Regions from separate parts of the Staphylococcus sp. MSU001 genome, predicted to be linked through region 2. Evidence: riboswitches for the same ligand, from Rfam matches in the RefSeq annotation. Region 2 holds a riboswitch; the other holds the start of a gene.

Region 1 (8,004 bases), on a different contig from region 2:
TTAGATAAATGATCTTTGAGCTGTTTCTCTTGTTCAGTTGTTTTAATACCTGAAACATGTATCAATCCTTTTTTCAATTTCATACCCTCTTAATCTTTTATTAATTTTTGGAATGTCACGAGCAATTCATCCATTGCTTCTTCTTGCGCACCGTCGTTTATTTTTTCCATAATACAACCCTTCATGTGATGATCTAGTAATTTAATAGCTACACTATTCAATGCTGAACGTGTTGCTCTAATTTGAGTTAGTACATCATCACAGTAAACATCGTCATCAATCATACGATTGATTGCTCTTACTTGACCTTCTATTCTATTTAATCTTGATTTTAAATTTGTTTTTATTTGCTCTGAGTGATGTGCACTCTCCATGTCTGCCATAAAGTCACCTCTGTTCATATTATATCGTATTATTCATAAATTCACTCGTCAATGATTCAGTTAATTAAATATCATCTCACCATGATATTCGTATTTCTTCATGCTATAATTATATTTAAAAATCACTGAAATGAAAACTGAGTGAGAATAAACAATCATAAAGGAGGTAACCTATGATAGAAGTCTTTACTATGGCACTTCATCAATCTAATATTATAATTAATATTTTATTAGTTAGTGCCTTTTTATTAAATTTAGTTTTTGCATTCATTATTATCTTCATGGAGAGGCGTACAGCAAATTCTATATGGGCGTGGTTATTGGTTTTAGTTTTTTTACCTTTAGTAGGATTCATATTGTATTTATTATTAGGTCGCCAAATACAGAGAGAACATATATTTAAACTCGCCAAAGAGGATAAAGTTGGTCTTGAAATGATTGTTGACGAGCAATTAGAGGCTTTGAAAAAGCAAGACTTTTCTAAGGGTAATCATCAAATTGTTAAATTTAAAGAAATGGTACAAATGTTACTTTATAATAATGCTGCTTTTTTAACAACTGATAACGATTTAACAATTTATACAGATGGTCATCAGAAATTCGATGATTTAATTAATGATATTAGACACGCACAATCATATATTCACATCCAATACTACATTATTCATAGTGATAATCTCGGAAAGCAGTTGTTACATGAACTAGAAAAAAAAGCTGAAGAAGGTATAGAAGTTAAAATGCTTTACGATGATATGGGCTCAAGAGATTTACGAAAGAAGGACTTAAAAAAATTTCGTCAAAGAGGCGGCCATGCTGAATCTTTCTTCCCATCAAAATTACCACTTATTAATTTAAGAATGAATAATAGAAATCACAGAAAAATAGTAGTCATTGACGGTACGATTGGATATGTTGGTGGTTTTAATGTAGGAGATGAATATTTAGGTAAATCTAAGAAATTTGGTTATTGGAGGGACACACACTTACGTATTAAAGGTGACGCGGTAAATGCCCTTCAACTCAGATTCATCTTAGATTGGAACTCACAATCAACTCGTGACAATTTAACTTATGAATCTCGATATTTTCCTGATGTTGACTCTGGTGGTACGATAGGCATACAAATTGCTTCAAGTGGGCCTGATGAAGATTGGGAACAAATTAAATATGGTTATTTAAAAATGATTTCTTCAGCTAAGGAATCTATATACATTCAATCACCATACTTCATTCCCGATCAAGCTTTTTTAGATTCGATTAAGATTGCAGCTCTTGGTGGTGTGGATGTTAACATCATGGTTCCTAACAAACGTGACCATCCCTTTGTTTATTGGGCTACGCTTAAAAACGTAGCGTCTTTACTTGAAGCTGGCGTAAATGTCTATCATTATGATAATGGTTTTCTACATTCAAAAACACTTGTCATTGATGATGAGGTAGCAAGTGTAGGAACTGCCAATATGGATAATCGAAGCTTTACATTAAATTTTGAGGTCAATGCTTTTATTTATGATGAAGGTGTAGCGCGATCATTAAAACAAGCTTTCATTAATGATATGAAATTATCTAACAAGCTCACTTCTGAAGCATATGCTAAACGAAATATACTAGTTAAATTCAAAGAAGGGATTTCACAACTACTTTCTCCAATTTTATAGAAATTTGCAAGAAGTGAACGCTTAACGACAGGTTCACTTCTTCATTTATATCTTCTTTAATGTAACAAAATATGTAGTATCATTAATTAAACCATTATAATGATGTCAAAGATATTATTAAATACTAAATGTTAAAAAATGAAATACTTTGATACTTTTAAATTAAGTAAGGAGTCTATCTATGAACTCAAGAATGAAGATTAAAAACGCTTATGAATATATGAAAAGTTTCCATCAACATGATACTACTGGACATGATATTGCACATGTGGAACGTGTCTATAACAACGCTTGTTATATCGCTAAACAAGAAAATATAACAGATACATTCGTTATAGAACTATCATCTTTATTGCATGATACTGTTGATAGTAAATTAACTGATGAAATTTTAGCATATGATCAGCTTAAACAGTTCTTATCTACTCTAGATTTAAGCGATGAAATATCACAACAAGTCCTCTACATTATTAAACATATGAGCTATCGAGCTGGTAAAAATAATCACGTTAAACTTTCGATAGATGGTGAAATCGTTAGAGATGCTGATCGCCTAGATGCCATAGGAGCAATCGGCATTGCTAGAACATTCCAATTTTCAGGACACTTTGGTGAACCTATGTGGACTGAAACGAAGTTTTCAAATGAAGCGTTACATACGTCTCACATTGAAGAGTTAGACAATTCAGCAATAAAACATTTTTATGAAAAATTATTTAAATTAAAAGATTTAATGCACACACCTACTGCAAAAAAACTTGCAGAAGAAAGACATCAATTTATGATTCAATTTCTCAAACAATTTATGTCAGAGTGGAATTTTAATAAAGAGTAAATTCAAATAAGAGATAAATTGTTATTTCATGTTTTAACCAAAATCATTAGTATCTACCACATAAAAAATACCTGAGACAACGATTGGTGTCTCAGGTTATTGTTTATTATTTTTTATTCTTTTTTGATACTACTTGAGTATTTTTCCCTTTTTTCTTTGAAGAAGGATTATGTTCTCTTTCATACTTTTCAATAAAAGGTTGAACTTCTTTTTTAGCAAGTTTAGAGTAATAAATATTAGCAAAATGCGTTTGAATTACTAAGAATAATGCACTGACAGACCAGTATAAACCTAAAGCTGATGATGCTTGTAAAGAAATCCAAATAATCATTATTGGAGAAATAACCATCATCATATAACCCATCTGACGTTGCTCTTGAGGCATCGTTTTGCTTGAAACTACAGCTTGAATAAAGTATAGCACACCGGCAATAACTGTAATCCAAATGTCAGGTTTAGTTAAATTAAACCATAAGAAATGCGGATGTTCAGATAAACCATTTACAAGTTTATCTTTTAATACAAAGTATAATCCCATAATAATTGGCATTTGAATAAGTATAGGTAAACATCCTAACATGCTCTTCATAGGGTTCATATCATATTTTTTATAAACTTCCATAAGTTCTTGGTTTGCAGCCATTTTTTCTTCTTGTGTACGCGCACGTTTAACCTTTTCTTGAATGCCATCTACTTCAGGTTTAGCCACTTTCATTTTCTCACGCATCATGTGGCTATTTTTATAGTTAGATAACATAAATGGTAACAAGATTAAACGAATGAAAAGAACTAATACAATAATTGCTAGTCCAAAATTATTATGAAAAACATCATTTCCTAACCACTGTAAGAGATGTTTCATAGGTTGAACAAAAGTATTAAAGAAGAATCCATCTTGCTTCTCAGGTGTAGAGTAATCACAACCTGCTAGAAAAATCATTATTCCCAAAAACAAAGGTAGTAACGCTTTTTTCTTCATTTTTCCACCTCTAATGTTATATTCACATAGAGTATATTTTATCATACTAATACAATAGTAGAAAACAAAAAGTAGAAAAAATAGAGATTTAGGTGAAATATCTTAAGAAGTATTTAACCGTTTTGTCTATATTGGTACTACGTGTAATTGCTGAGATGACAGAAATACCATCTGCACCTTCGTCAACAATAGGCTGCACGTTAGTTTCATTAATACCTCCAATGGCAACTATAGGAACATCATGAATATATAATCTTAATTGAGATATCATAGATGGCCCAACAGGTTTACTAGCGTCATCTTTTGATGATGTTGTATACATTGGACCTACTCCAATATAATCAACTTTAGACAAATCAGATTGTTGATACTCTTTCAAATTCCCTACACTTAAACCTATAATCTTATTTTTAAATTGGCTTGCAAATTGTTGAATTTCCATATCATCTTGACCTACATGAATGCCATCAGCATTAATCTCTTGGGCTAATTGAACATCATCATTAACTATCATAGGTACGTGATATGAATGACATAATTGTTTAAGTTTTAAGGCTAGCTGTTTTTTCTTTTCTCCTTTTAGTGCATTAGGGCCTTTTTCACGAAATTGATACAATGTGATTCCAGCTTCTAATGCCTCTTTGAGAACTTGCTCAATTGATTTATTTTTAGGTATATCTTGTGTTCCGCAAATAAAATAGACTGATAATTGTTTTGAATCAAACATCATATTTATATCTCTACCTTTTTTACTTGATTTTTATAAGCAATATCATTTATTTGATAAAGTTGATCTAGTAGTTCAGATAGAAAAGTACCAGGTCCATTTACATGAGGTGCTTGTTCAGCAAATTCTGCTGCGATGTTGTAGACACTTTCCGCTTCAACTAATAAATCAATTGAAGGTTGAGTATTTCTAAACAAGAAACTTGCTAATACACCACCTAACAAGCATCCAGCCCCTGTAATTTTAGTAAGAAGCGGAGAACCATTAGATAATTTAATTATTTTCTCATTTTTTGCAATAATATCATCTTCCCCAGTAATGACAATAGCAGTGTTTAAAGTATTTGCCGCTTTTTTTGCAATATTTACTGAATCTAATTCGCTATCACTGTCAGTACCTTTCATAGTTGTATTAAAATCAATTAATGTCAATATTTCTGATGCATTGCCTTTTATAACTGTGACATTAACTTCATCAAGAAAACGTTGACAAAAATTTTTACGATATGTAGATGCACCAACTGCCACTGGATCAAAAACTATTGGTGTACCTTGCTGATTAGCAATTTTACCTATTTTGATAATATCTTCCTCATTTTCACGTGTGAGTGTACCGATATTAATTAAAAGCGCACTAGCCATTCGAGTAAAATCTTCAGCTTCTTCTGGTGCCTCACTCATTGCGGGACTAGCACCTAAACTTAGTAAACCATTCGCAGTAAAGTTTTTCACAACATCATTGGTATAGCAAATTACGAGTGGATTTTCTGAACGTAATCGTTCTAAATTATTCATCATCTAAACCTACTTTCTTCATATAAGCAAAATGATTTACAGGTCCTCTTCCCCTGCCAATTTCTGGGGTATGTTCAATACTTAATGAAATAAACTCTTTTGCTTTTTTTACTGCATCATTTATGGAACGACCTTTAGCTAATTCTGCTGTAATGACTGCTGAAAAAGTACAACCAGTTCCATGCGTATGTTTAGTATCAAAGCGTCTGTTCTCAAATGTATACGTTTCATTCTTAGTGAAAAGAAAATCTTTAGCATTATTTAAATCGGCTGAATGTCCACCCTTAATTACAACGCCCTTACTACCAATTTCATTAATAAAGATTTGACCTGCTTTACGTATACTTTCTTCATCGTTAATTTTAATACCAGTAATTTCTTCAGCTTCAGGTATATTCGGAGTGACAACATCAGCCAAAGGTAATAATGTTGATTGCAAATGATTTTTAGTATTGTCATCCATCAATGAATCACCACTTTTGGCAAGCATAACTGGATCAATCACATAAGGAATATTGGAATGTTCCTTTAAGTAACTTTGAATCAACTCCATCGTTTCTTTTGTTGCAATCATACCCGTTTTGATAGCTTGTGGTAATTCATCATCAAACACACTATCAAGTTGTTCCTTTACCCATGAAGTTTCTAAATTATGAATATGTTGAACTCCTAGAGTATTTTGAGCAACGATACTTGTTATACTGGCCATACCATAAACGCCACACGCGTGAAATGATTTTAAATCCGCCATAACACCTGCCCCACCGGTGGGGTCTGTGCCTGCTATTGTTAGTGCAATTTTAGGTTTATGCATTATTATCTCCCCTATATTCCCATTTTTCATTAATATATGCCATATTGAAGAAATGTCTCTCATGAATAGTACTTTGCAAGAAATTTTCTTTAATTTCATTTTTTTCAGTCTCACTACTATGTTTAGTTAAACGGTCCATCAATTGATCGAACACATCAACAAGTTCGTCCATTTCAGTACTATAAAATTGGAACCATTTAGAAGTCACTGATTCTTTATTTAATTTTGGATCTTCCATCGCACGTTTACCAATGACAGCGTAAACGTATGGACATGGTGCCATCGCTGCAATCGTGAAGGCTGCATTTTCACGTGCAAATGCATTGAAGTACATGTGTTTAATATAATGATCACCACTTGGTGGCCATACTTTTTCTTTTACTATTTCTTCATATGGTTCATTAATGAAATCAGCTAGAACCTCATGCGCTTCAACTTCTCCTTCTAACATAAATTCAATTTGTTCTACTAGAAATTTAACATCATCCATGGAACTCATTTTGGGTATGAGCATTGCATAAATATTTGTAAACTCTTTTAAATAAGAAGCGTCTGCTCTTAAGTATTGTCTTACAGCTTGATTAGATAACTTACCTGCTAGTAAATCTTGAATAAAACCATCATTGTAAATGTCATCAATAATAGGTTTTGATGCTTCCCTCAACTCTTTTGAAAATGTCATAATTAGCCTCCTCAAAAAATAAAACTACTTCCCAACGAGGAAAGTAGTTAGACCAAGACATCTTAATGACGAATAGTTAATAACTACTTTCCTACGTTGGTATTAACCAAATCAGGTTATAAGGGTCTGAATACATTCATCTCAGCCTTTTGGCTCCCCTAGTAGTAAATAATATATGATTCATTATCAACCATAGCAAACGATTACATGTAAATCAAATAAGTCGTATAATAAAAAACCATCTTCTCAAATTCGAGAAGATGGTACATACTTCATATTTTAATTAAGCAGTTACCCAATGACCTGGGCCACCAGTATTATATAATTTTACTGCTGCTTTGTCTTGTACGCTTTCTGGAGCTTTTGCAGGTGATACACCTTTATATTGACTTGGAGCAACAGAATCCCAAGTTGATTGTAAGAATTGATATTTACCTGCTGCACCTGAAGATGGGTTTATTGCATGAATATCGCCACCTGATTCACGTTGAGCAATTTGTTGTAAATGTGAATTTACATTTACTGATGAACCACTTGAAGCTTTACTTGAAGAAGTTTGACTTGCAGATGTTGATTTTGTTTGTGGTTGCGCTGTTTGCTCATTTTGTGGTGCTGATACTTGTACAGGTTGTTGTTGTGTTGCTACTTGAGATTGGCTTGGTTGAACAGGTTGCGTAGCATTGTTTGTTGATTCATAACTCCAACTCCAAGTAGAACCATCAGATTCAAAATGATAAGAATTGCCATTGTAATCAAAATTAATGTTATAAGCACCTTCTTGAACAGGGCTTTCATTTAGTGATTGATCATTAGTTAACGCTTTTTGAGCTAATTCTGCTTTATCAACATTTGTAGTCTCACTTGCATGTGCGTCATGTCCTGCGTTGCCTGCTACAACGCCTAGTCCTATAGCTAATGATGATGCAACTAATGTTTTTTTCATTATTAAAAATCCTCCTAAAAGTGATTTGTTTTCTTAATTTGTTTACGTAACCTACTGTAACATCTATAAAAATCGTGCAGGTTACACTGAAATAAAAATAAACGCCAGTTTTTTACACTGCAATTACATTAAATAGTATACTAATTCTAATGAATAACCGTAATGATTCCTATCATGATAGTTTTTTCG
Region 2 (8,004 bases):
TCTATGTTTGTGAACATACTTTGAAGGTTAGCAGTCCGATTTTCGTTAGGTTTTTGATATTCAACCGTAATTGTTTTATTTACTGATGAAAGGGCTGTCTTATATTCTAAATCTAACTTAGTGTTATTATTTGGAACCTTTGATTTATCAATGTATGATGTTAATTTAAGGTGCGCTTTAATATTTTCATACTTATCTACATAATCTGTAAAAGTGTAGGTAATTTGTTTATTTGTGTTGTCATAAGTACCTGTAGCGATGATTTCTCCAGAATTATCTTTTATTTTTGGTATTGCAAAACTATCGGTTAAATCTGATGGAACTGTATTCTTATCTATATTCACTGTCATCGTATCACCAGATTTCACCTTATCATCTACTTCAAAAGTTACATCATAGATTAAGTTTTCAGCATCATGTGCTTTAATAATACCATCACTATCATCATATCCTTCTGTAATACTTTGATCAGTAACTTTAATTAAATGATTAACATTCGAACCTTGTTCTGCCGCTAATTGATTTACGGTTACACGCTTACTCGATGGTTGGGCAGATGTTGTAGATAACGGTCTAACCTTATTTTCATATTCATTTATTGGTAAATTTAATAACTCATCTTGATTTGAAATTTTTTCATCTATATTTTTATAGCTAGACGGTTGACTTGTTATTGAATCTTCTCTTACTTTGTTAGGTTGCTCTATAGTATTCTCTTCTTTATTGGATTCAGTGTTACTCTCTTTTATCTTAGAGTTAGCAAAATCTGATACGCGTGAATTTTCTTCATTATCACTTGTTTGAACAGATGCTTCTCTATTTATTGTTGTGTGAGATGGTTGTTGGGCAGTATCCATTGATGAATTTGAGGATTCGACTGATGAGGGTTCTTTTACCTTTTCTTCTTTAATATGAGTATTATCTTGAGGGGTCTTTTGTAAAAATGTTGCTTCGTTTTCATCTACATTTGTTGTTGACTGTGTTATATCTTTAGAGCGATTTTCTATGGCATCGTTGCTATTCGTTTCTTCTTTTTTATTTATTTGGTTATCATCGTCAGTGTTTATTGACTGACTATTATTGATTACATCATTCTTTTCTTCATTACTAGACTGATCATTGCTATCTGATAATTCATCATCCGTATTCGAATCTTTAACGTCTTGTACTGTATTCTCCTCAGCTTTGGCCTCATTATGACCTAAACCAAACAATAATGTTGCACCTATTACAATAGACGCTGTACCTACTGTGAATTTTCTAATTGCATATTTATTGGATTTATTTGCTATAGGTTTCTTTTTAGTTAGTAAATTATTTTTTTTATTAATCATAAAAACTCCTTATCTTTGACTATTTCAATGTAATTTTCAAGTAAAAATCATTTCTAGAGTAAAATACAATATAGTATATAAGTCTTTTTTGCAATATTTTTTAAACATGTTAACAAACATTTAATAAATAGTTAATTAATTTGCTCTACATTTCTTAAAATTCTAATAACATGAACTATTGAAATTATTACTATATTCATCAAACAAATTGTGACCAAACTATTTCAAATGATAAAAATATAAATAACCATTGTATTTCATATTAGTATTATGCACGTTTCTGTAACAGTGTTTTATGGAATATTTTAAAGTTAAATATCAGGAATAATGTATATGTTTTATTAAAGAGATAAATATAAAGACTCCCTCTAATGTTTACTAAAAACATCAAAGGGAGCTAATTTAAAGATATTGTTTGATAAAAACAAATCATAAAATATGATTATTTTAAGTGTTCATATGGACTATTTGTTACGAAAGATACAATTTGATCAACGAACAATTTTGCACGTAGTTGAAATTCATTATCTTCTAAGTATAAGGTACCATCTTCTAATTTAGCATAATCAGAGTCATGTGTAGCAATTTGCGTTGGTACAGCAATGCCAAGTAAACTACGTACGATGATTCTCAAGTGTGATAATGGCTCTGAACTTACTATTCCTCCACTGTTACAAATGAGTCCCACGGGTTTCATTTTGAAATGGTCCATATTAAGGTGGTCAAGTGCATTTTTAAGAATACCTGAAAACGATCCATGATAATTTGGCGTTCCTAAAATTAAGAAATCTGCTTCCATTGCTTTACTCTGTAAAGATTTGACATTGTTTTTAATTTCATCAACTGCTTGTGTTGTACCAGCAAAATCCAATTGATGAATGGGTTTCTCAGCTAGGTCAAAGATTTCCACCTCAACATCATGTTCGCCGAGTTGACCTTTTAAATATTTTGATAAAGCGTTCGTATGAGACCCTACTTGAGCACTCCCTATAATAATTAAACCTTTCATTATTTTACACCTCTAAATTATTTTCTTCTTTTAATATTTTCATGATTGCTTTTCCAACTCCACTATTTTCATTGGTGTCTGTGACATATTTAGCAATATGTTTAACTTCATCTGTAGCATTATTCATTGCTACTGGATAACCTACACGTTCTAGCATCGAAATATCATTTAAATTATCTCCTATTGCTACCACATCTGTTAAATTTATACCCAATTGATGAGCAATAGCTGATAAGGCAATGCCTTTTTGAGCGTCTGAATGAGTGATTTCTAGATTACCTCTTGATGATGAGGATACTGCTAAATTTGGTGATGATGCTAACGCTTGACCCACTTTGTCGATTTTACTTAAATCTGCATCAAAAGCTAACACCTTCATAATAAGTTCTCCAGGAATATCTTCAATTGAATCATAATTATCTACAACTTTTAAAGTACCGTTATCTATGCGTTTTTGTATATTATTTCGTATCTTGGCTACATCTGCTTTTTGACCCGCACGTTCTGCAATATCTATATAGATTGCTAAATCACGTTTAGGATCTTCTGTATATATGCCACGGTTTGTGTAAATTTGATAATAAATATGATTATTTTTAAGTGCTGTCGTAATTTTGTGTACTAAATCATGATTAAGATGCGATGTACTCGTTATATTAAATGATTCATCACGAACTTCTGCACCATTCAAACATATGTAAGGTACTTTTAAGTCTGTTTCAGCCACAGGTGTTTGTGCCTCGTAAAACGCTCTGCCAGTTGCAATAACTACTGTAATGCCGTTCGCTTGCGCAAATTTTATCGCTTCTTGATTCATAGTGGTGATTTCATGACCAGCGTTAAGTAATGTTCCATCCATATCAGTTGCTATTAGCTTTATCATTAGTTGACCTCGTTTCCACTTATTTTAAAGTGATGCTATATGAATTTTTTTAATTGATTTAAAATTAATGTGTGTAGCATGTGTCTTAACTTCATCATTGTTATATGTTATCACACAATCTTTAACGATTTACTGGACTTCAAAAATACGTTTATTTATGTACGACATCATTTTAACAAATTTATATCCTTTTGTATCTTCCCCTGTTTTTCTGCTTTTTTCTTTTCACGTATTTCCTTAAAAAAACTTCTCAATAGTTCTGCACACTCTTCTTCTAAAATTCCTTTTTCTACGATTGCCCTATGATTAAACTGCGGTTGTTCTAATAAATTCATAAGACTTCCTGAACATCCTCCTTTGGGATCAGTAGCACCGTACACAACCTTTGGAATACGGCTCATAATAATAGTGCCCGCACACATGACACAGGGCTCTAATGTAACATACAACGTACATTCTTCTAATCTCCAACTGCCGACAACTTCTGACGCCCGTTCTATCGCTATGTGCTCTGCGTGGGCAGTAGGTTGCTGCAATGTTTCCCTTAAATTATGTGCAAGTGCAATGACTTGATCCTCTTTAACAATAACTGCTCCGATTGGAACTTCTCCTAATGCTTTGGCTTTGTGTGCTTCTTTAATTGCTAAGCGCATGTAATCATGATTTTTTTTCATATGTGTTGGAATACCTCACTTATGGTACAATACTCATTGTCTATCTTAACATTTGGAGAAGTGATTATGAATAAACCATTTATTGCAATCGAAGGACCTATAGGTGTTGGTAAATCCTCTCTTGCTCACCGTTTAAGCAAGACGTTTGGTTTTTATGAAGAGAAGGAAATTGTTGATGAAAATCCATTTCTATCTGATTTTTATGATGATATAGAAAAGTGGAGTTTTCAAACTGAAATGTTCTTTTTATGTAACAGATATAAACAGATTAGAGATATTGAGTCGCTAAATCAAGGTATAGTTAGCGATTATCATATTCATAAAAATAAAATTTTTGCTAAAAATACTTTAGATGCTAAAGAATTTGATAAATTCAGTCGTATTTTTGATATTTTAACTGAAGATATCGAAATGCCAAATACAATTATCTTTTTAGATGCTGATTTAGATGTATTAAAATCTAGAATTGCACAACGTAATCGTAGCTTTGAATCTCAAATAGAAGATGACTATTTACTTACTTTAAAAAAAGATTATCTTGCTTATTATGAATCATTAAAGAATGACGGTGCAAATGTCATTCGAATTGATACATCTCAACAAGATTTCGTTAAAAATGATTACGATTACCAAAATATTTTAAATTTAGTAAAACCTATGATTGGAGAAAATAAAGATGAATAATTATGGTATTCCTCAAAATGCAGTAATAACCATTGCTGGCACTGTAGGGGTTGGTAAATCTACGTTAACACAAGCACTTGCTGACAAGTTAAATTTTAAAACTTCCTTTGAGAATGTAGACCATAATCCTTATTTAGATAAATTTTATCATAATTTTGAACGTTGGAGCTTTCATCTTCAAATTTACTTTCTTGCTGAACGTTTTAAGGAACAAAAACGCATGTTTGAGTATGGTGGCGGATTCGTTCAAGATCGTTCAATTTATGAAGATGTGGATATTTTTGCAAAAATGCACGAAGAACAAGGAACAATGAGTGCTGACGACTACCACACGTATTACGAATTATTTAATGCAATGGTTATGACACCTTATTTTCCAAAGCCTGATGTTCTGATTTATCTAGAATGTGATTATGATGAAGTAATTGATCGTATTCAACAGCGGGGACGTGACATGGAAATCAATACAGATCCAGAATATTGGAAAAAACTATTTAAACGGTATGAAAATTGGATTAACAATTTTAATGCATGTCCTGTTGTTCGACTTAATATTAATGAATATGACATACACGAAGACGTAGACTCCCTTGATCCAGTCATTGATAAAATTGCTCAAGTTATTAAAGCATACCGACAAGTGGATACGAGATAATATATCTAATTGTAGAAAATTAGAGCTTATATTTGTATACTTTCACAAGTTATTTCATATACCTTTTACTCAAATATTAAAATAACAGATATAGCTATTATTAAGAATGTTGACAATATTTTATAAAAATTCTATGTTTATACTATAAGTGAATTATATGCACTAGGGGTGTTTTTTAACTGAGATGGATATCATCCAAACCCTTTGAACCTGAACTAGCTTATACTAGCGGAGGAAAGTGTTGAATCTCATCTAATTATCATTCTGTCTTTATATATTGATTTGGATGCACAACTTTTCTCATGAAGGTTGTGCATTTTTTCTTATACAAATAAAAATATTGGGGGCATGAAGATGAAAAAAACTGCAATTATCACAGGAAGTAGTCGTGGATTAGGCGCTAAAATTGCAATAACTTTACTAGAAAAAGGCTACAATGTTGTTGTTAATTACAAACAAAATAAGGATAAAGCTGAAAAATTAATTAGAAATTATAATCAAAGTAGGGCTATAGCTATTCAAGCTGATGTGACGGATAGAAACGATGTGAATCGAATGATTCAAACTGCCACACAACATTTTGGAAAAATAGATATAGTCATTAATAATGCACTTGTTGATTTTAAATTTGATCCAAATCAGCAAAAATCGTTTAAAGATTTAACTTGGGAAGATTATCAACAACAACTTAATGGTACTTTAAAAGGAGCATTTAATGTGACTCAAAGCGTCATACCACAATTTATAGAACAACAAAGTGGATGCATTGTTAGCATTGGAACCAATTTGTATCAAAATCCAGTCGTACCTTATCATGAGTATACAACAGCAAAGGCAGGTCTCATTGGCTTTACTCGTAATATTGCTGCAGAACTTGGACAATATGGTATTACAGCAAATGTTGTTTCTGGAGGATTACTCAAAACGACTGATGCAAGTGCAGTCACTACACCTGAAGTATTTGATTTAATTGCTCAAACTACACCTCTTAGAAAAGTAACATCACCTCAAGATGTAGCCAATATGGTCGTATATCTCGCTTCAGATGAAGCACGTGGCGTAACAGGTCAAAATATTACCGTTGACGGTGGTTTAACAATGAACTAATTGTTTGTGTATTTTTTACAAAAAGATAATAATTAATGAGGTGTTCATATGACAAATAATCACTTTCTTAACATAGGTGTGTTACTGTACGGATGTGGTCATCATCAAGCGGCATGGCGTATGAAAGATTCTAATATTGAGGATATCGGCAACATATCTTATTATCAGCATTTAGCTCAAATAGCTGAAAAAGGTCTTTTGGATATCGTCTTTTTTGCAGATAATCAAGCCTTTAATGCAAGTGATAATACTACTATGCCCGCTTTTTGGTTTGATCCTATAATTAACTTATCAGCTATTGCACAAGTTACATCACATATAGGATTAGTGCCAACAATATCGAGTACATTTTCAAATCCATTCACCGCTTCTCGTCAATTATTAAGTCTAGACTACTTATCTCATGGCCGTGTGGGTTGGAATTTAGTCACATCCATGACAGATATTGAAGCCCAAAATCACAGTCTTCAATACTTACCAGAAAGACATGAGCGCTACAAAAAAGCAGATGAATTTGCATCGGTAATGAATCAGCTATTCACTTCTTGGTCAACTGCATCTTATGTACCAGATAAAAACAACAACAAAATTATTGAGTCTAAAGATATTAAACCTTTTTATCATGAGGGAGACTATTTTCAAGTACGAGGACCACATACAACACCACAAAGTCCTCAAGGTAAACCAGTATCAATGCAAGCCGGTGCGTCAAAAGAAGGTATTGCATTAGCAGCAAAATATGCTGATGCTGTTTACTCTGTTTCATGGGATATCAAGCAAGCACGTAGTTATAAAAAGAAATTGTCTGATGCTATTTCTAAAACTCAACATCCAGATAGAAAAATTAAAATTTTCCCTGGTTTAGTAACTTATGTAGGTGAAACCCATGAAAAAGCATTATCAAAAAAAGCAGAACTTGATCAAAAATTACCCATTGAAGATGCTTTAAAGCAACTCAGTTTTTTTGTTCAACAAGATTGTTCAGATTGGGAATTAGATGAACCAGTTCCTCCCTTACCTCCTGTTAAAAATTTCAAAGGTCCGATTGGTCGATATGAAACAGTTTTAGCCATTATAAAAGATAAACAACCGACTGTAAGAGAATTATTAGGTTACTTAAGTGCCGGTGGTGGTCATCTTACTCTTATAGGTACACCTGAGGAGATAGTGGATGAGATGGAGCAGTGGTTTAATGAAGGCGTTGCAGACGGCTTTAATCTGATGCCACCTTCATTACCCCATAGCCTTGAAGATTTTGTAAAATACATTATACCAGAACTACAACGTCGTGCTTTATTTAAAAATTCTTATAATCAATCTACACTACGTACATTATTAAATCTCGACTCATAAAACCGATGTTTTTTTGTATTATTAAAAGAAAAAGGACGTAGACGTGCGAATCGACTCACACATCTACGTCTTACTCAATTTTAAAATTTTATTTTCCGTATTGCTCTATAACTTGTTTAACATCTTTTGCACTATTAATGATGACATCTGCGTCGTAGAGTTCCTCTTTTTTAGCCACGCCTGTTAGCACACCGATAGCTAATCCTAAATTTGCATTAATCGCGGTTTTCATATCGTTGGCCGTATCTCCTACTATTGCTACCTTTTCTGGTTCAACATCAAAAGCATTAAATAGTGGATCTAAA

Evidence for each region. A riboswitch is a leader RNA that binds a small molecule or an ion and turns the genes downstream of it on or off. The one in region 2 is predicted to bind thiamine pyrophosphate.
Region 1: it holds a riboswitch for thiamine pyrophosphate, as region 2 does, so the genes downstream of both, tenA (thiaminase II) here and ACVBFA_RS09380 (3-oxoacyl-ACP reductase) in region 2, are expected to answer to the same signal.

What each region holds. Positions count from the first base shown of each region.
Region 1 is NZ_JBRIKK010000012.1:18,171-26,174, forward strand. It holds gene csoZ (putative copper chaperone CsoZ) at 1-77, opposite strand, end outside; gene csoR (copper-sensing transcriptional repressor CsoR) at 90-383, opposite strand; gene cls (cardiolipin synthase) at 557-2,041, shown strand; gene ACVBFA_RS06925 (HD domain-containing protein) at 2,223-2,876, shown strand; gene yidC (membrane protein insertase YidC) at 2,983-3,855, opposite strand; gene thiE (thiamine phosphate synthase) at 3,944-4,582, opposite strand; gene thiM (hydroxyethylthiazole kinase) at 4,588-5,376, opposite strand; gene thiD (bifunctional hydroxymethylpyrimidine kinase/phosphomethylpyrimidine kinase) at 5,369-6,190, opposite strand; gene tenA (thiaminase II) at 6,183-6,872, opposite strand; TPP riboswitch at 6,944-7,042, opposite strand; gene ACVBFA_RS06955 (transglycosylase family protein) at 7,156-7,815, opposite strand.
Region 2 is NZ_JBRIKK010000019.1:1,313-9,316, forward strand. It holds partial or broken gene sdrG (MSCRAMM family adhesin SdrG) at 1-1,334, opposite strand, end outside; gene ACVBFA_RS09355 (NADPH-dependent FMN reductase) at 1,777-2,343, opposite strand; gene ACVBFA_RS09360 (Cof-type HAD-IIB family hydrolase) at 2,348-3,226, opposite strand; gene tadA (tRNA adenosine(34) deaminase TadA) at 3,394-3,900, opposite strand; gene ACVBFA_RS09370 (deoxynucleoside kinase) at 3,967-4,584, shown strand; gene ACVBFA_RS09375 (deoxynucleoside kinase) at 4,577-5,239, shown strand; TPP riboswitch at 5,394-5,493, shown strand; gene ACVBFA_RS09380 (3-oxoacyl-ACP reductase) at 5,594-6,346, shown strand; gene ACVBFA_RS09385 (NtaA/DmoA family FMN-dependent monooxygenase) at 6,395-7,699, shown strand; gene ACVBFA_RS09390 (HAD family hydrolase) at 7,788-8,004, opposite strand, start outside.